DNA from 2 places in the Candidatus Nitrotoga arctica genome. Region 2 is predicted to be linked to the other one. Evidence: predicted binding sites of a transcription regulator. Region 2 holds the regulator's gene; the other holds the start of a gene.
The links. The regulator FliA, encoded in region 2, starts transcription of late flagellar genes. The targets are predictions, from matches to a motif close to CTAAAGTTNNCNNAAANNNTGCCGATANNA.

Region 1 (6,372 bases), 460 kb from region 2:
TGAAATGAGCGTTATGTTGACCATAAATCCGGGCAACGTGATGCTGTAATTATCAGCTATTATATTTACCGCTTTCCTGCACAGCACATGGCAACGCGGCTTGAATGAAAGTACTAACGGACTGCTGCGCCAGTATTTTCCCAAGGGGCAGACCTGTTGACTTACACGCAAGAACAGTTGGATGAAATTGCTTGGAGCTCAAATACACGTCCGAGGAAATCGCTCGGATTTCGATTGCCGGTAGTGGCTTACAACGAGCCCACTGCTCAATATGGAACTCGTTAAATCTGCGACTAAACATTAATTGTTGTGGTTGATTCTTGAATCCGCCATGCGATAAGCAACTCACGCTAGCAGCGCCGCCTCAAGATATACATCCACACCGTTTGTCGGATTAACAGCAGCAGCAGGAATAGCGATCCCATTGCGCCAGTTCTTTACTGCCTGCTGTTTCGTAGCACCGCTCACGATAAATATAACTTTGCGTGCGGCACTTAAGCGATGCGCGCTGAGCGATACTCGCTGTGGCGGATATTTTGGCGCATCTTCTACTACAATAACGGCTGGAGCATTGGCCGTGTTAGCCAGCTCGTGATCAGGAAACAGGCTGGCAGTGTGGCCATCTTCTCCTAATCCCAGTAAAACTAAATCGAATAACTCGATGCCTACCAGTGTCTGTGTATAAGCGCTGGCTGCTGCCTGTGTGCCTTTCTCTGTGGGAATAAAGTGAATCTGGGTAAGAGGGATGGCGACATGGTTCAGCCACGCCTGCGCGGCCATCCAGCTGTTGCGTTCTACATGGTCAGCTGGCAGACAACGTTCATCACCGAAATAAACATGCCAGGCAGCCCAGTCTGCATCAGCGTTGCGCAGCGACTCATATACACGGCGCGGTGTTGTGCCGCCGGCCAGCACGATTTGAAATGCCCCGCGTAGGCTAATGGCCTGCAGCGCAGCTTGCAATATTGTTTGTGTTGCAGCCTGCTCTAATGCGGCGGTTGTTTTGAAACTGTGCCAACGGCATTGTTGCGGTGGGTTGCTGGTTAATAAAGACATACAATTCACCTGGGAGTAACATGACAATGTGTAGGATTGTAAGGGTGGCTGAGATTGCTGGTTTAGTTTATTAAATACGACACAATTAAACCTGTGTCGCAATTGTCTGTTGGAACTGCTCTATCGATAGAGATGGAAGCAAACAAACGGTGGCGTGACACTTTGAAAGCTCCTCTATATCTACTGCAAGCAGACATTATCAATATGAAAAATATTTTGCAATGGACGTTGCTCGGCGCACTACTGTGCAACCTGTCCGCATGGGCAGTGCCGCAACAAAGCCATGTTGAAATACGCACACTCATTGCTGCTTTCGTGCACGAGCAAACGCTTAACCTGCCGGGCCAAGTTACTATCATGGTGAATGAAATTGATCGGCGCGTCTCGCTTCCAGCCTGTCCAGCGCTGGAGGCATTTCTTCCTCCTGGAGGACAGCTGTTGGGCAACGGCACAGTAGGCGTTCGCTGCACTGCTGATATGAAGAAATGGACACTGTTCGTGCCAGTGCATATTAAAGTGAGTGCGAATTTGCTTATCGCCAATAGCCCCCTGCAACAGGGGCATGTACTACGTGCCGAAGATATTGGAAACCAGAAAAGTGAATTAGCTCAACCAGGTATTCTCACTGACCCTTTGCAAGCTATTGGCAAAGTACTTAAATATAGTGTTGGGGCAGGACAAGTGTTAAAACAAGACATGCTACGCGCATCCTACGTAGTAAGGCAGGGACAGACAGTACAAATTCAAGTTGAAAGACAAGGCCTCAAAATTCACGCTGATGGTCAAGCATTAAGTAACGCGGCGGAAGGACAAACTATACAGGTTAAAACCTCATCGGGTCAGGTGGTGAGCGGTGTAGTGCAGCCGGATGGAGCGGTAAACATTCGGCCTTAGCCTTAGATAGATTAAATATTATGTAATTTCGCATATAAAAGCCAAGCTACTGCATAGGCTTATTTGCATGTCTATCCTGCGAGCCATATTGTGCAGAAAGTTTTGCTGGTGTATAAAAGCTGTGTTCTAAAGTTTTGCATTTGGCTGCCGATAGTAAATTTTATCCGCGTTGGAAAAAGAGGTCATCATGAAAATTGAAAAAAATAGTAAACCGTTGCCTACTATCACGTCGGGTGAAGAGCGGGCGCGTGCGCCCACTGCTAGCCCTGCGAGTAGCACACAATCCACTGCCACCAGCGTACATCTGGGTGCAACTTCCGCACAACTTCAAAAAATGGAAAGCAGCATGGCAAACACACCGCTAGTGGATGCAGCTAAAGTCGCAGATATTAAGCAAGCCATCAGTGAAGGTCGTTTTCAGGTTAATTCCAGTGCTGTGGCTGATGGCCTGATCCAAACGGTGAAGGATTTGATTAGTTCGCACAAAACCTGATGCAATATGATTAATGACATATCTGCCGCTGCGACGGCAGAGTTTATTTCTCAGATGCATGCAGAGCGCGCTGCCTTACAGGCTTTTATAGGCTTGCTTGAAACTGAACAACAAGCCTTACTCAATGAACAGAGCGAACAAATACATGTGCTGGCTGACACCAAGACCCAGATGGTACAGGAGTTAACCAAGCTGGTGAATGCTCGGAGGAATGGCATGCTTACGCGGGGTATAAAAATTGAACCCGGCAGTATGGAAACTTGGTTGCAAACCCACACTGCAATTAATTTACCCGCGTGGCACGAAATCCGGCAACTGGCTACCCATGCACAGCATATGAACCGCACCAATGGTGAATTAATTCAAGTAAAAATGCGTCTTAACCAGCAGACACTAACCATACTGCACAATGCCACACATAGTGCCAATGGCTTATATGGATCTGACGGCCAGCCCAGCTTACCCGTGTCAGGCCGTATCTTGAACAGTGTCTAAATAAATCATGACCGTCGCCATCCTTCCCGTGGAGGCGGTATCCACAGTATTATGTAGCAGCCGTCAAAGCCATCCACCGCATAGCGCTGTACAATAGAGCCGTTCCTTTATCGAGCCAGCAAGTCGGTACGGAAACTTGATGTGTCACCTTACAATGCTTCCGCGCCAGTTTCTCCGGTACGGATACGAATTACTTGTTCAATGTTGTGAACGAATATCTTACCGTCACCAATATTACCGGTGTGTGCAGATTTTTCGATGGCTTCGAGCACCAGTTCCAGCATCTCCTTTTTGACAGCGGCTTCCAGCTTGACCTTGGGCAGAAAGTCCACCACATATTCCGCGCCGCGATACAGCTCAGTATGACCTTTTTGCCGGCCAAAGCCTTTTACTTCCGTAACGGTTATACCCAGCACGCCAATGGCAGTCAGAGCCTCACGTACTTCGTCGAGTTTGAACGGCTTGATGATTGCAGTAACCATTTTCATCATTATCACTCCTAATGTGTGTTAGAGCGTAAACAGCAATATTCAGAATCTATTGTTGATCAATCAGTAACGTTTCCTTAGAAAGGAAAGTCATCGTTTCATGGTGAGTGTATTTGGGCAGGCAAAGTTCGACCTGTCCAAATATTGCCGCTTTAGACTTTAGAACGGGATCGTCGCATCGACTGATAATAGCAATTGATCCTTTTTATTATCAAAAGGCTTGTATACCTGACCAACGCCATCCACTCTGTCGTAACGGATATTTGGGCGAATATTCAGCTTTTGCATCAGTTTTGAATCAAGTTTTAACTGTTTAGCCGGCTTCCAATTCATGCCTAAGGTGACATCATAATAATCGGCAGGTTTACAGGTAGCCAAGAAGTCAGCCGCAAAGCTAATCTGTACACTATTGGTTGCTTGAGCGACCCGTAGTGGTGAGCAGACACGAAAGCCGTCTTTATCACGGAACCACTCACTACGGATGCCCACCGACAAATCCTCCCTGAGATCATGATGCAACTGCATGTCGATGCCATGCCAGGTAATATCCTTATGGCCGTCAGGTACGAAGACCCCACCCGCGAAACCGCTAGTATGGTGCAAAACCAGGAGTGTTTGGGGAGTGATTTTATGTTGTAGCACAAGACTGTAGAAAGCCCAAGGTTCATTGCTTCGTGTAGAAGTCCTGCTGTAAGAGCCCGTGAGATTGACTGAGCTTCGCTTGTCGTCGCTGGTCCAGGTAGTTCCGGCTAAGCCGCCCCAATTACTCAACTCTTTATCCCAACCTCCATCCCAACCGCCGGTTGCGCTGCCGGTGATTGCACCGCCCATAAACGACCAATTTTTGTTGACTGTGTAGTTACCCACCACGCCGGTATGGGTAAATGGCTCGCCATTACTAAAGGTGTAAGAACGTGTATAAAAGAAATTGTCAGGAGCTGGAACCGTTTCATAACCGGTTGGTGAATAAAAATGCCCGATCTTGAGATTTAGGCCGTTTCCGACCGGCACATAGGTTTCTATATAAAGCTGTGGTAATGCCATATTGTAGAAGCGACTAGAAGAACAGCATAAATGCAGATCCCAATTGCTCCTTTTCAAAGGTTGGCCGGTATTCACATCGAATGCGGGAATGCCGTACGCTTGGGCAAAAATAGCGTCAGTACCGAACATTAAATCAAACCGGCCGCCGAAATCCCACGCTTTGCCCTCTGTCGCCACGGCGCGCTGCATAAATACATTAAGCTGATTCAATTGAAATTCTTTAGAACGATCCGCGAAAGTGACAGGGCCGTTGAATCGATCAGCTGGGTTATTCGCGTTATAAGTTATTCCTGCATTGATCCAACCGCCGACTTCAATGCCATTATCTTTAAATAAAGATGCAGATTCATCGGCAGCTGCTGCGGGAAGTATGAACAAAGCACCTAGAGCAACAATGAGTAATTTAGTCTTGTACATGGCGTTTTCTTTCTAAGATTGGGAGCGAAATTCAGTAACGCCCAATCAATTAAAAGCAAATTTCGTGCCAATATTATTTAGTTAATTAAAGCAATACATTGATGCGTATCGTGAAGATAAAATTTAATTTTATGCACTAATTTTATGCATCTAAAAATAGATATCGCACCATTCAGGTGCTTTGAATTTGTTTTTTGTAATAAAGTGCTTTGTAACGAATAGATTGCATGTACATTTATTTGAACGAATGCTTCGTAATATGGTTTATAAAATTTAAATCGCGGATTCTGGGTTAGCTATGAACTAACGGTAAAAATGATCAGGCCTTCCCGTACTATTGAACAGCGCTCTGGACATTCGGCTTATGATTAATTCAATTGTATTAACTGATGAATTAACATGTCCTCATGACATCTGCCGTTAAAATTATTCGCCATGAGTTTCGGGTAGAATGACTATTTTTCAAAATTTATTTAAAGGCATCTTTAATGTACAAAATCGCACCCAGTATTATTTCTGCCAATTTTGCTAAGCTTGGCGAAGAGATTATCAATGTTCTTGCCTCGGGCGCAGACATTATTCACCTGGAAGTGATGAATAAGCACTTTGTGCCCACTTTCAGAAATGGTTCGAAGGCATGCGCGGCCATCCGCCCTATTACTCAAGCGCCAATAGAGATACACCTGACGAGTGGATACAATGTAGACAATTCACTGAATGACCTTGTACCGGAGTACGCTAAGGCGGGTGCAAACATTATTACTTTTCATCCTGAAGCAGTTGATCGAGATGCGTACAACCTACCGTCCTTCGAAAATATAGAACGGGTCATTGATTTAATTCATGAAAATGGCTGTAAAGCCGGGTTGGCCTTCAATGCTGGCACGCCTTTTAGCTACCTCGATCATGTTATAAGCAAGATCGACGTGGTCTTGATCATGTCTAAACAGACTGGCTTAATTAGTGGTCAGAAATTTATTCCCGAGGCGATTAATAAGGTGCGCATGGCACGCAAAAAAATCAATGAGAGCGGGCGCAATATCATTCTTGAAGTTCACGGTGACGTGAATTTAGGCAATATCGCACAAATTGCCATGGCTGGTGCTGACACTTTTGTGGTCGGCTCCGCTATATACGAAGCAGGCAATGAGACTGACCCAAATCAATATGATTCCATTGTCGCTACTCTGCACGCAGAGCTTGCAAAGGTTGGTTCATAAATGCTGCAAGCGTATCTCTCACGCAGAGTCGCGCTATTTTAATTAAACTATTCTGTTATTCATGCCGGTGTAACTAGCATAGCTTTGTCATCGCATGTTGAGCGACCTGCGACGGTTCGCTGTGTCAAAACTTTGCTATTGGATCACACGATCATGGTATTGGTTGGTCGTGAAATATGCGGGGTAGGCGATAGGTATGATGGTTGATGCAGTATTTCGATGCAGAGTGATTGTAGTGCAGTTAATTGCGTGATTTTTTCATTGC
Region 2 (13,988 bases):
CTGGCGATTAACCCCGGCAGCGTCAGCGGTGTATTGCCCGGTACCCAGACACATGACCCGGCATTCGGCCTGCCTGCTATCTGGGTAGATACGGCGATGCGTGAGCAAGCACAGTCTATGGGCTATACGGTGGTTGATGCCAGCACGGTTATCGCCACCCATCTAAGCCATCTTATCCATACCCATTCCGCTGAATTATTGGGTCGACAGGAATTACAGCTATTGTTCGATCATTTAAGCAAGCTGTCACCCAAATTGACCGAAGATCTTATCCCTAAATTGCTGCCGCTTTCTACAGTACAGAAGGTGATGCAGAACTTGCTCGACGAAGGTATGCATATCCGTGATATGCGCACCATTTTGGAAACGTTGGCTGAGTGTGCCGCTCAGACACAGGACGCTCACCATCTTACCGCCTTAGTGCGTGTCGCGCTGGGCCCGGCCATCGTGCAACAGTTCTACCCTGCGGCGCAAGAATTGCAGGTCATCGGCATGGACAAAGAGCTGGAATATATCTTGATGCAAGCCATGCAGACGGGCGGCAGCAATTTGGCTATCGAACCCGGATTAGCCGATACGCTTCTGCGTGAAGCGCGAACTGCTGCACAACTACAAGAACAATTAGGGCTGCCCACGGTGCTGTTGGTACCGGGACAGTTACGTGATTTGCTGGCACGTTTTCTAAAACGTGCGTTACCGCAACTGAAAGTTATTTCGCATGAGGAAGTGCCGGGCTTCAAAGCAGTACGGGTAACTTCAATGGTAGGAGGAAGAGCATGAACATGAAAAAATTTGTGGCACCAACTTCGCGCGAAGCATTACGGCTGATACGCATTGAGATGGGCGCTGATGCGGTTATCCTATCCAATCGTAAGGTAGACGGTGGGGTCGAGATTATGGCGCTGGCCAGCGCGGAATTTGCCCAGTTAACACATGAGTCCAAGCAACCCGTTCCCGTGTCAGCCCGAGCGCCGATAGTTATGCAGGAACGCGCACCCGTCGCAGTTATGGCGGAGCCTCCAATATCATCCATATCAACAATGCAATTGGAACAGCAAGGCATCCTCAGTGAGATCAAGTTCATGCGTAATATGATGCAGGAACAAATGGACTGTCTATCATGGTCAGACAGGCAGCAGCGCGACCCCCAACGCACACGTATGTTGCGCGATCTGCTGAATGCCGGATTTAGCCCAGCCCTGTCGCGCCAAATGATTGACAAGATGCCTGCTAAAGCCAATATGGAATGGGTGCGTCAAGTGCTAGGAAACAACTTGCGTATCGCCACGAAGCAAGAAGATTTAATCGTGCGCGGCGGCGTGGTTGCATTGATAGGCCCCACCGGCGTTGGAAAAACCACCACCACGGCCAAGCTGGCGGCACGTGCGGTGGTTCGTTATGGTGCAGCCAAAGTGGCATTACTCACCACCGACAGCTACCGAATTGGTGCGCATGAACAATTGCGCATTTATGGCAAAATACTTGGTGTGACAGTGCATACTGTACGCGACACCGAGGATTTACGTCTCACCTTGTCCAGCCTGAAACAAAAACATTTGGTGCTGATTGATACCATCGGTATGGGGCAGCACGATAGTCGCATGGCAGCACAAGCCGAGATGTTCAATGCTACTGGAGTGCAACGACTGTTGTTGCTTAATGCCACCAGTAGCGGTGACACCCTAAATGATGTGGTGTGCATGTATAGCGGTGCAGGGGTCATTGGTTGCATCCCCACGAAACTGGACGAAGCAGTAACCTTCGGTACGGTGCTGGATGTAGCAATGCGCCACAAATTGACATTGCACTACATCGCCAATGGACAACGCGTGCCGGAAGACTTGCACGAAGTGAACATGGAATATCTGTTGCATCGTGCCTTCAAACAATCTGCTAAAGCAACTCCATTCGCTTTGCATGAACTGGAATTCCCTGCGCTGATGGCGGGGGTGGGTGCGGCACCTGTAATGCGGGAGGAATATGCAACTTGAACGCGTAACTGATCAAGCAGAGGGATTGCGCCGTCTGTTGGTTCGTGCTTCCACGCGTGTGATCACGGTGGCCGCTGCCCGCGCTGGCTTCGGAGCGACCAGTGTAGTGGTGAATCTGGCTACGGCCTTGGCGCACGCCGGCAAAGAGGTGCTCATACTGGACGAAAGTCCGTCACACGACAATGTAAGTAATATGCTTGCGCTTAAGCCACATCATGATTTGTTGCACGCTGTACAACACGGAAAGACGATGCGCGATATTATGCTGCATGATGGTCCACAGAATATACGCATACTACCTGTAGCACGTGCCATTCAAGCGTTGCCAACATTGTGTACACAAAAACGTGAGCATTTGCTGGAAAGTTTGGCGGAAGCGTCCTGTGATGTTGATGTTGTACTGGTGGATGCAACAACATATAGGGAGCCGGATATTACTGGTAGCCTGGCACCCAATCAGCCGCTACTGCTCGTACTGAACTCCACTCCCTCTGCTATTACTGAAAGTTATGCCTTAATCAAGCGCATGGCCATGCAGGATGGACGCCAGAACTTTGGGATTATTGTTAACAAAGCATGTAATGAACAAGCGGCACGTCTTATATTTGGTAACGTGGCACAAGTGGCACGCCAACATTTGCAGGTATGCGTGGAATATCTAGGTTATATTCCGTTTGATGATAAGCTCAAACGTGCGACACAATTATGCCGCCCCGTTCTTGATGTATTCCCAACTGCACGGTCTGCGCTGGCATTTGGCGAGCTGGGACGCAACCTGATGTTGCTGCCCGCTACGGAGAGGGAGGGGTCAGGAGAAGGTCTGCCCAGCATTATGCAGCGATTGATTCGGCAGGTAAGTACCCTGAATTAGGACACACGCAAATTATTAATACATACATTATGGATATCTCTATAAATCAAACAACGTTTTGATATGTCATCGATTAGGAAATTTTATCAATAAATTTTAATTTAATTTACAGATATGGCGCTAGAATTTCAAATTACGCCTTGTTTTACTGAACCCAGTCATTTCCACAAAGACAGGGCCTCGTAAACTTTAATAAAGCATTTTAAATTTTTGATTTTCGTTTCACCAAAGCCAGCTGTATTGAGCTTATCGAAACGGGAATGATGGTTGCTACAGTTACACCTTCCATAATCAATGTAAATCTCCATAATAAATATTATGTACACAGCAAGCGGATTAAGCGACAAGGAACAGTGCATCAAAGAATATGCGCCGCTAGTAAAACGTATTGCGCATCATTTGATGGTGCGATTGCCCAGCAGCATAGTAGTAGATGACCTTATACAGGCTGGCATGATGGGGCTTTTGGAGGCAGCGGGGCGCTATGACGAGTTGCGGGGCGCGCAGTTTGAAACTTATGCCTCGCAGCGCATCCGCGGTTCGATGCTGGACGAATTGCGCCAAGCCGATTGGATGCCGCGCAGCTTGCGCCGTGATATGCGCCGAATTGAAGCGGCAATCAGCAAACTACAACAACGTCTGGGCAAACCACCGAGCGAAACGGAACTTGCTCAGGAGTTGGGCATGCCCTTGACCGAGTATCAGCATATGTTATTCACGTCGCGTGGCGCGCAATTAGTTTATTACGAGGATTTTCACAGCGAAGGTGAAGAGGATTTCTTTGAGCGTTATGATTTTGATAGCGATGCCAATCCGCTCGAAGTATTGCAAGATGAACGTTTTCGCGGTGCATTGATTAAGGCCATCGGAAATTTGCCGGAGCGTGAGCGCCTATTGATGGGCATGCATTATGAGCAGGATATGAACTTGCGCGAAATCGGTGAGGTGATGGGCGTAAGCGAATCGCGGGTGTGCCAGTTGCACAGCCAAGCGGTAGCGCGTTTGCGCAGTTCGTTGAAAGGCCATTAATGGACAAGCTTAGCTTAGCCGGTCTTTTGCTTGGCCTGGGCGGTATCTTAGGCGGACAATTACTTGAAGGCGGTGAGCTATCCATTCTTTTTCAGGGCGCGGCTTTTCTCATCGTGTTCGGCGGTACGCTGGGCGCCGTGATGCTACAAAGCCCACTAAATGTTTTTTTAGCTGGGATCAAAATGGGTCGTTGGGTGTTCGTTACACCCAAGTTATCCCCGCAAAAATTGATCTATCAGATTACCGCTTGGAGCAAACAGGCACGCAAGGACGGCATACTTATTCTGGAACCACACATTGCCAGAAGCAGCGATTTATTTGTGAAAAAAGGACTTCAACTGCTAGTGGATGGCAACAGTGCGGAAAAAATTCGAGAAGTACTGGAGGTCGATAATCATGCGTATGAACAATTGCGATTCCAGTCTGCACGTATATGGGAATCAGCAGCAGGTTATGCGCCGACTATCGGCATTCTAGGCGCTGTGCTTGGATTGATACACGTCATGCAGAGTCTTAGCGAACCGTCAAAACTGGGGGCAGGTATTGCCGTTGCGTTTATTTCTACCATTTACGGTGTGGGACTTGCGAATCTGGTTTTTTTGCCTATGGCCAATAAATTGAAAATGTTAATCCTGCAACAGGTAGTAATGCGTGAAATATTGGTAGATGGACTGACAGCCATCGCCAGTGGTGAGAGTTCACGTTTCATCGAAAGCAAATTGCAGGGATTTATTCCTTAAGCCATGGCACGTCGGGTGAGACATAAAGAACATGACAACCATGATCGCTGGCTGATCTCATACGCCGACTTCATCACACTGTTATTTGCCTTCTTTGTGGTGATGTATGCAATTTCTTCGGTTAATGAGAGTAAATATCAAATGTTCAGTGCCTCATTGACTTCCGCCTTTGGTAAACAGATAGTCAAATCCGAAGCAATTGTTCCAACCAGCGAGCAAGACTTATTGCTGAAATCCCTAGTGGACAGGAGGAACGCCAAGCTAGCCGAGCAACAGCAGGAAGCCATGCAGGACATCGCCAAAAAAATCAATCAAGTTATGAGCGCATTGGTTAAAAATGGCCAGGTCAGTGTAATGCAGACTAATCGCGGTGTAGCGGTGGAAATCAATGCTAGCGCGCTATTCAATCAGGGCGATGCGGTATTGCAAGGTAGTGCAATAAATACTCTGGCTGAAGTGGCGAAGGTGCTGGAGCAGGTCGATCTGGCCATTGAGGTCGAAGGACATACCGATAACATCCCCATTAACACTCAGCAGTTTCCATCCAATTGGGAATTATCTTCGGCACGTGCCAGTAGCGTAGTGCGCTTATTTATCGGACATGGGTTAACGCCACGATACCTGAAAGCGATAGGCTCCGCCGCCAACTATCCAGTCACATCCAATGATACGGCAGAAGGACGCGCGCGAAATCGCCGAATTACGGTGACGATATTATCACCTTCATTTGAGCGAACAGCGCCAGCGCCTAAAGACTCAGCCATCAAATAGTATGATTCGTCATTCCCGCGAAGGCCGGGATTTAGATGCTTTAATCAACTATTAAAGCAAAAAAAGCGAATCATGCAAGTTGGTTTACGATCCTCATGTTAGGCGTTGGATCCTACTCACTAACACACCAACTTTTTATAACGGTCATTCTTACGATCAAAGGCCCGCTCTTTTTTGCATTAGATGATCGTCTGAACTAAAGTCATGTCCACCTAACACTTCTTAATCAGATTTCTTTCCTGGCTTTTTCCCGATGCACGAAACCCCGTTCACGGCAACCAGGTCAACCTCAACTTTGGCGGAGCGTCAGGGAGTTAGACGGTTACATTATTAAATATTTGATAATTTTGTGCATTCTAGGCATCTAAAATTCATGCGTCCCTAATTCATTGAGAGTCATTAATTTATATGCTTCTGAACCATTTTCAGTTCTACTTGACCAACCCTTCATAATCAAAGAGATAAGGAGTTGACTCATGAATACGACGGAAGTGAACCTGCTGGACTGGCAGAAACGGTACGGAACGGAAGAAACCTGCGCTCAAGCGCTGGCGCAACAACGTTGGTCGGAAAGATTCCGTTGTCCGCGATGTGGACATGATCATGGCTATGCCATCACCCCACGCGCCACAGTTACGAATGCTCCCAATGTCATTACCAAGCCTCGCTCACGGCTGGGACGCTGTTTCACTCCACCAACTTTTCCCTGACCAAGTGGTTCTGGGCAATCTATCTGAGTGCATCGGACAAGGGCGGTATCTCCGCCATGCGGCTTTCCAAACAAATCGGTATATCTTGGATCACCGCCCGCCGGATGCTGCGCAAGATACGTATTGCCATGGGGCATCGCGATAGCCTCTATCGGCTGCAAGATCTGATCGAGATTGACAATGCTCTGGTAGGTGGCCGACGTAGTGGAAAGCGAGGGCGCGGCGCTGAAGGAAAATCTCCGGTGCTGGTGGCGGTTGAGAACCGGGGTCAGCGTGCCGGTTATATCGCCATGCAAAAGGTCTCCGCTGTCACAAAGAAGTCGGTGGCGAAGTTTGTGCAACACCACCTCCCGCCTGGCCAACTATAGACCCGGCACGATTTATAAATGAATTTTTATTGGTTTTCGATGTCTATGGAGTATGGAAAAAGAAGATGCCCGCAAGCAGTCGCGAGAAGTACTGCATGAACGACGCAAGCAAGTCATTCGTATGCACCGCAAAGGTGTGGCGGTGATGGAGATCGTGGTGCAAACGGGACTGAGCTGGACGGCAGTCAATACGGCGCTGCGGTTGTATAAGGCTGAAGGTTCGGGGGCACTCAAGCCCGGCGTTCGGGGTAAAAAACCTGGCAGTGGACGTCGCTTGACGGTTAGCCAAGAGCTGGCGATTCAACAAACCATCTGCGACAGACGCCCCGAACAACTCAAGATGGATTTTGCGCTATGGAGCAGGCCCGCTGTGCGCCAGCACATTGAGCTGGCGCACGGTATCAAGCTGTCTATTCGGGCAGTAGGCAACCACTTGGCACGTTGGGGTTTTACACCACAAAAACCCATTAAAAAAGCATACGAGCAGCGGCCTGAAGCCGTCCAGGCTTGGCTTGTTGAACAGTATCCGGCCATTGAAACCAGAGCAAAAGCCGAAGGTGCGGAAATTCACTGGGGCGACGAGACGGCGCTAGTCAACACGGATGTCAGAGGCAGGAGCTATGCGCCGGTGGGCAAGACACCTGTGACGTTCGCAGTAGGCGGCACGCGCCACAAGCTATCGATGATTGCGACGGTAACCAATCAGGGTAAAACGCGCTGGATGATTATTGATGAGGCATTTAACTCCGACAAGCTCATTGAATTTCTGGAGGCGCTCATCAAGGATACAGACCGCAAGGTGTTTCTGATACTGGACAACTTGAGAGTTCATCACAGCAAACCTGTAAAGGCTTGGGCTGCCGAGAACGCACAGAAAATCGAGTTGTTCTACTTGCCCAGCTACAGCCCTGAACTCAACCCCGAAGAAAGACTGAATGCAGATCTCAAGCACGTCATCACTTCAAAGGTGCCAGTGCGCACCAAGGCAAAACTCAGAGCTGCTGCGACTGATCACATGACCATGCTTGAGCAAAACCCCGAACGCGTGCGCCGTTATTTCCGCGACCCAAAAGTCGCCTACGCGGCTTCATGAATAATTCGTGCCGGATCAATAGTGCGCAATGATGCGCTGGCTTCGTTGGTGGAGATCGGCAAGACCCAGCACCATACCGCACGGGTGACCCCGCCCGACAAAGCCGGAGAATGGCTGCCCTGGGTGCATATCGCCATCGGCAACCTCAAGGCGTTTCTGCTGGGAACCTATCACGGGGTATCGTCCAAGTATCTGCAAGAGTATCTCAATAAGTTCTGTTATCGATTCAATCGGCGTGCGTGGAGAGCAGAATTGTCATTACACCTCCTCAACGCTTGCCTGACGCAGGCTCAGGTTAAACTGAAAATGGTTTAGAGGCATATTAATTTATTGGGGGCAGTGGTTACATTCTAAAAATTGCCAAGAATAAATCTGGCATAGTTTGTCGATATATTCTTGATCTACCTTCAATACTAAGTTCAGGTAACATTGAGACTCCAAAACAATGAATACCATTCACTTGGTCTCCAAAATTACATATGAATTCCTCAGAATTTCAGAAAAAAGCATTTTTACTTCTGTTAACTATCGTTTCCATTGCATTCGGCTGGATCGTATGGCCATTTTTCGGGGCAGTTTTTTGGGGTAGCGTCCTTGCCATACTGTTTACACCACTCTATCGTCGTTTGCTCGTTGTAACGCGCGGCAGGCAGAATCTGACTGCGCTCGCCACTCTGGTACTTTGTTTGGTTATAGTAATTCTCCCGCTGACGTTCATCACCGCTTCACTAGTGCAAGAGGGAGTCAGCCTTTACCAAAAACTCCAGTCGGGAGAGCTACATTTCGGCACGTATTTTCAACAGATCATTAACGCCTTGCCGCGATGGATGGTCGATCTACTAGATCGTTTCGGATTTGGAAACATCTCCGCATTGCAAGACAAGATATCTACCGGCGTGATGGAAGGCAGCAAATTCATTGCGACTCAGGCTTTCACTATCGGTCAAAATACTTTTGAGTTCATCATCAGTTTTGGAATCATGCTGTATTTGCTGTTCTTTCTGCTACGTGAAGGTTCCGGTTTGTCCGGACGGATCAAGCAAGCAATTCCATTAAGTATGGAGCACAAGCGCCATTTGCTCAGCAAGTTCATCACGGTCATTCGTGCGACGGTAAAAGGCAACATCGCTGTGGCCGCGATGCAAGGTGCATCAGGTGGTTTAATCTTTTGGATTCTTGGTATTCAGGGACCGCTGTTATGGGGCGTCCTGATGGCGTTTCTTTCGTTATTGCCTGCAATTGGTGCGGCATTAATATGGGCACCGGTCGCAATATATTTTCTCGTTACAGGTGAAATCTGGAGCGGCGTGATCCTGATCGCATTTGGCGTGCTTGTGATCGGACTGATTGATAATATTCTTCGGCCTGTGCTCGTTGGTAAGGACACACAAATGCCAGACTACGTAGTACTTATTTCAACGCTTGGCGGCATGGCTCTTTTTGGCCTGAACGGTTTTATCATCGGTCCGGTGATTGCTGCAATGTTCATAGCTGTTTGGGATCTCTTTTCTTTGTCGAAAGAAGCAGACAAAGAGTGAATATCATAAGTATATAATTTTAAAAATAATGCCAAACTTAGTTGGCGATGAAGATAAAATATCTCTTTGAGTAGCAGTAAATGGAGGAGTTGTTATGAAATGGGCAGTGATCTCGATTTATGTGATATCAATTTTTATCGTCCATTTTCGGGGTAAGGTCCGTCTCCCTTTGTTTCGTCAGTTATTCGATCACTCATCCATCGTGGCGCCGATGAACCTGTTTATGTATTTGTTTTCAGGGGTTCCTTACACGGCCTATTTTTCTGTCAGTCAATTCCATGGCTTGAAATTGCTGGAAGAGAATTGGGAATTAATCAGAGCTGAAGCTCTTAATCTACAAGCCTTGGAGAAGATCAAAGCTGCGCAAAAAAATGATGATGCAGGTTTTAATTCGTTTTTTAAAAATGGATGGAAACGCTTTTATTTAAAATGGTATGGCGCCAGCCATCCGTCAGCTGAATACTATTGCCCACAAACAGTTGCACTTTTGCGCGCTATTCCGTGCGTGAAAGCCGCTATGTTTGCAGAATTAGCGCCCGGCGGAAAACTCAATGAGCATCGCGATCCTTTCGCGGGATCACTGCGCTATCACCTTGGTTTGGTGACACCCAATAATGATCGCTGCTTTATAGAAGTCGATGGTCAGCGCTATAGTTGGCGAGATGGACAGGCCGTTGTCTTTGATGAAACCTATATTCATTGGGCTCAAAATGGATGCGACACCAATCGCATTATCCTGTTTTGCGACATTGAGCGCCCAATGCGCTACCGCTGGGCACAAATGATTAACAAATGGTTAGGCAGAACAATCATGACCGCAGCAAGCTCACCCAATGAAACCGGGGATCAAACCGGTGGTATCAACAAATTATTCCGTTTTGTTTGGTTGGCAGGTCAGTACCGTCGAAAACTGAAAGCATGGAATCGATCTTTGTATTACGTGATCAAAGGAGGATTAATTCTGGCAGTAGGAATTTTGATTATTTGGATGTAATTATTCAGATCAGGACGGTGGTTTTCAAGTCAAAGCTTTTGTAAAAGCCGCGCCAGCCCTGCATGCAGCGTGTGGCGCGCTCAATCAAAGCTCCGACCGTTTATCTTTACCTTTTCATTGCGCATTTAACATACTCCCAAATTTTTTTGCCTTGGGGTAAGCTTACACACCTAATTAATCATTCGACACAAAAAAATAGACACTATGGCCCAATATGTTTTTACCATGAACCGCGTGGGCAAGATCGTTCCGCCCAAACGCCAAATTCTCAAGGATATTTCCCTCAGCTTCTTCCCTGGTGCCAAGATCGGCCTGCTGGGACTGAATGGCTCGGGCAAATCTACCGTACTAAAGATTATGGCTGGCGTGGACAAGGATTTCGAAGGCGAAGCCATTCCGATGCCGAACTTGAATATCGGCTATCTGCCGCAAGAACCACAACTTAGCCCGGAGCAGACCGTGCGCGAGGCAGTGCAGGAAGGACTGGGTGAAGTATTCAGTGCGCAAAAAAAACTGGATGAGGTGTATGCTGCCTATGCTGATCCTGATGCCGATTTTGATGCACTGGCCGCCGAGCAGGCTCGACTCGAAGCCATCATCGCTGCCAGTGACGGTAATGCGGATCAACAAATGGAAATTGCTGCCGATGCATTACGTCTGCCCGAGTGGGATGCCGTTATCAAAAATCTCTCCGGAGGCGAGAAACGTCGCGTTGCGTTGTGCAAGTTGCTGCTGTCCAAGCCAGACATGTTGCTGCTAGATGAGCCGACCAACCATTTGGATGCTGAATCGGTAGAATGGCTAGAGCAATTTCTTTTACGCTTTCCTGGCACCGTGGTGGCAGTGACACATGATCGCTACTTCCTTGACAATGCCGCCGAGTGGATTTTAGAACTCGATCGTGGTCACGGGATTCCGTGGAAGGGAAACTACTCAAGCTGGCTGGAACAAAAAGGAGCCAGGCTCAAGCAAGAAGAGTCCTCTGAGTCCGCGCGCCAAAAGGCACTAAGCAAAGAGCTGGAATGGGTGCGCCAGAATCCCAAAGGACGGCAAGCAAAATCAAAGGCGCGTATTGCCCGCTTTGAGGAATTAAATTCGCAGGAATATCAGAAGCGCAATGAGACCCAGGAAATTTTTATTCCCGTGGCGGACAGGCTGGGCAATGAAGTTATAGAGTTTAATAATGTTTCTAAAGCTTATGGCGATCGACTGCTGATTGACAATCTCAGCCTCAAGATTCCGCCCGGCGCTATCGTTGGCATTATTGGCCCCAACGGCGCAGGTAAGTCGACGCTATTCCGCATGCTAACTGGAAAAGAAAAACCGGATTCTGGTGAAATAAAGATCGGATCAACAGTCAAAATCTCGCATGTAGACCAATCGCGCGATGCGCTGGAGAGCGATAAGACTGTGTTCGATGTTATTTCCGGCGGTAATGACATCCTCACCGTGGGCAAGTTTGAGACGCCTTCGCGCGCCTACATTGGCCGCTTTAACTTTAAGGGCGCAGATCAGCAAAAGCTGGTCGGTAATCTTTCAGGGGGCGAACGCGGACGTCTGCACTTGGCAAAAACCCTTATTTCGGGCGGCAATGTTCTGTTGCTGGATGAACCCTCCAACGACCTCGACGTGGAAACCCTGCGTGCGCTTGAAGACGCGCTGCTGGAATTCGCCGGTTGTGTGCTGGTTATCTCGCATGATCGCTGGTTTTTGGATCGTATCGCTACCCATATCCTTGCCTTTGAAGGCAACTCCCAAGTCACCTTTTTCGATGGCAATTATCAAGAATACGAAGCGGATAAAAGGAAGCGTTTGGGTGAAGAAGGTGCGAAGCCGAAGCGAATTCGATATAAACCGATTAGTCGGTGAGTTTTGTTGGCAAAAATGGAGGAAACCATACTAGCCTTTATTGTGATGTTTTTTTAGCCCCAAGGGCTGTTATTCGACTGTAAATTTTGAACCACTTGAAACTTAAATAGAGGAGAACTAAATGGAACATACTTTACCTGCACTACCTTATGCTATGGATGCACTTGCGCCGCACATTTCTAAGGAAACTTTGGAATATCACTATGGTAAACATCACCAAACCTATGTGACCAATCTCAATAACTTGATTAAAGGCACTGAATTTGAGAACGCCACGCTGGAAGAGATTGTCAAAAAATCTAGCGGCGGCATTTTCAACAATGCGGCCCAAGTATGGAACCATACCTTTTACTGGAATGGCATGAAGCCTAATGGTGGCGGTGTGCCGATTGGAGCGCTGGCGGAGGGTATCAACAAGAAATGGGGTAGTTTCGAAGACTTTAAAAAAACATTCTCTGCTTCTTGCGTGGGTAACTTTGGCTCAGGCTGGACATGGCTGGTGAAGAAGTCTGATGGCTCGCTGGACATCGTTAACACCAGCAATGCCGCCACACCCCTATCCGGTAATGACAAGCCGTTATTGACCTGTGATGTGTGGGAACACGCTTACTATATTGATTATCGCAACGCCCGCGCCAAATATGTTGAAAGCTTCTGGGGCTTGGTTAACTGGGATTTCGCAACAAAGAACTACGCGTAATTTTTAAAGCGTGAGCAAAATAAAAAATCCCGGGATTCACCGGGATTTTTTATGCAGTTTAGGGAGGTTAGTATCCTGTAGGAGCCTGCCTTAATCCTTGAACCATTTTCCCTCGTTTGATGCCATTCCGGGTAAACCAGCCGCTATTCATTTCTAGTGCATACAATGCATCGCTTTGAGCGTGGTGCGTATCTTCGGTGTTAGGCTGCATTTCCTCAATGTTGAGGATGGAGCCATCGACAGCGATGAACGCGATGCTTAACGGCAGCGGCGTATTCTTCATCCAGAAGCTATACCTGTCAGCTTTTTCAAAGATAAATAGCATGCCGCAATTTGCGCATAGACGACCGCGCTGCATAAGTCCTTGTTCGCGGCTTTGCGGGGTGTTGGCGATTTCGGCATGAATACTGTGTTTGCCAATCTTTAGTGAAATATTTTCGCCCCAGGCGGGTTGCAAGCCAATCAAGTAGAACAGGGATATAACGGAAAAAAATCTCATGTCGGACTCTATAATTGTTAAAACCAGTTTAGCAGAAATGAAGCATGGTTTGGTATCATGGAAGAGAGTTGCCATATGTTAAACAAGACAATTATTTATACCAAAATCCACCTGCTAAGTTGCTGCCTATCCGGCTTATTGATTTTTTGCCTGTTATTTTTGTCTACGCCGCTTTATGCCGTTCAAATTACATTAAATGTGGCTGACGTTGCCGCGCCGAGCTTTACCGCACGCGGAATAAAAGTGATATTAGCGCAAGAGGGTTCGGCAGAATTTAGCATAGACGAATTGCATATGGCAGAAAAAATATGGCGCAAGGTATACATACACTGTACGGAATTTTTGCTCAATTCAACACGCGTGACATGCCATAAAGGTAAGCTGGATGCAATTCCAGACATGCCATTCACGTTTAGTTACGAATTTGCTTCGCAACGGTTGGAGTTGCAGCTTGCCGCTAACGCTAATGAGTTATGGCAGGTGAGCGCTGATTTCCGCGCAAAACCGTGGCGTGCCACCGCACTATTACGCAATGCGCAAGGCAAACGCCTGGCAGGCTTGCTTTCACCGAATGGGCCATTGCCTACACAGGGCACACTGAATGGCACCTTGGTGGTACATGGCGATAAAGGGGGAGTAAGCCAAATCAATGCTGATCTGCAGTTGGCCGATTTGGCTGCTGCAGATGCAAGTGGTTTGCATGCCGCCGAAAAATTGACAGGCGAGCTGCATGTCAATGCAGATCGCACAGGCCAAAAATGGAATTGGCGCAGCGCACTCGATTGGCAGGGTGGTGAACTATTCTGGCAACCGTT

Region 1: a site for FliA is predicted at 2,077-2,106, ahead of flgM (flagellar biosynthesis anti-sigma factor FlgM). Genes of this name have one in related genera too.

The regions. Positions count from the first base shown of each region.
Region 1 is NZ_OU912926.1:1,846,643-1,853,014, reverse strand. It holds gene MKZ32_RS08400 (alpha-amylase/4-alpha-glucanotransferase domain-containing protein) at 1-49, shown strand, start outside; partial or broken gene MKZ32_RS08395 (transposase) at 80-285, shown strand; gene pgl (6-phosphogluconolactonase) at 346-1,056, opposite strand; gene flgA (flagellar basal body P-ring formation chaperone FlgA) at 1,150-1,950, shown strand; gene flgM (flagellar biosynthesis anti-sigma factor FlgM) at 2,138-2,443, shown strand; gene MKZ32_RS08375 (flagella synthesis protein FlgN) at 2,450-2,938, shown strand; gene MKZ32_RS08370 (P-II family nitrogen regulator) at 3,088-3,426, opposite strand; gene MKZ32_RS08365 (porin) at 3,586-4,887, opposite strand; gene MKZ32_RS08360 (ribulose-phosphate 3-epimerase) at 5,376-6,107, shown strand; gene smpB (SsrA-binding protein SmpB) at 6,349-6,372, opposite strand, start outside.
Region 2 is NZ_OU912926.1:1,380,009-1,393,996, reverse strand. It holds gene flhA (flagellar biosynthesis protein FlhA) at 1-780, shown strand, start outside; gene flhF (flagellar biosynthesis GTPase FlhF) at 777-1,991, shown strand; gene MKZ32_RS06255 (MinD/ParA family ATP-binding protein) at 1,981-2,862, shown strand; gene MKZ32_RS06250 (RNA polymerase sigma factor FliA) at 3,181-3,891, shown strand; gene MKZ32_RS06245 (flagellar motor protein) at 3,891-4,631, shown strand; gene motD (flagellar motor protein MotD) at 4,647-5,402, shown strand; partial or broken gene MKZ32_RS06235 (IS1595 family transposase) at 5,879-6,462, shown strand; gene MKZ32_RS06230 (IS630 family transposase) at 6,533-7,573, shown strand; partial or broken gene MKZ32_RS06225 (transposase) at 7,586-7,888, shown strand; gene MKZ32_RS06220 (AI-2E family transporter) at 8,053-9,111, shown strand; gene lpxO (lipid A hydroxylase LpxO) at 9,206-10,105, shown strand; gene ettA (energy-dependent translational throttle protein EttA) at 10,310-11,974, shown strand; gene MKZ32_RS06205 (superoxide dismutase) at 12,096-12,674, shown strand; gene MKZ32_RS06200 (DUF192 domain-containing protein) at 12,742-13,248, opposite strand; gene MKZ32_RS06195 (AsmA family protein) at 13,249-13,988, shown strand, end outside.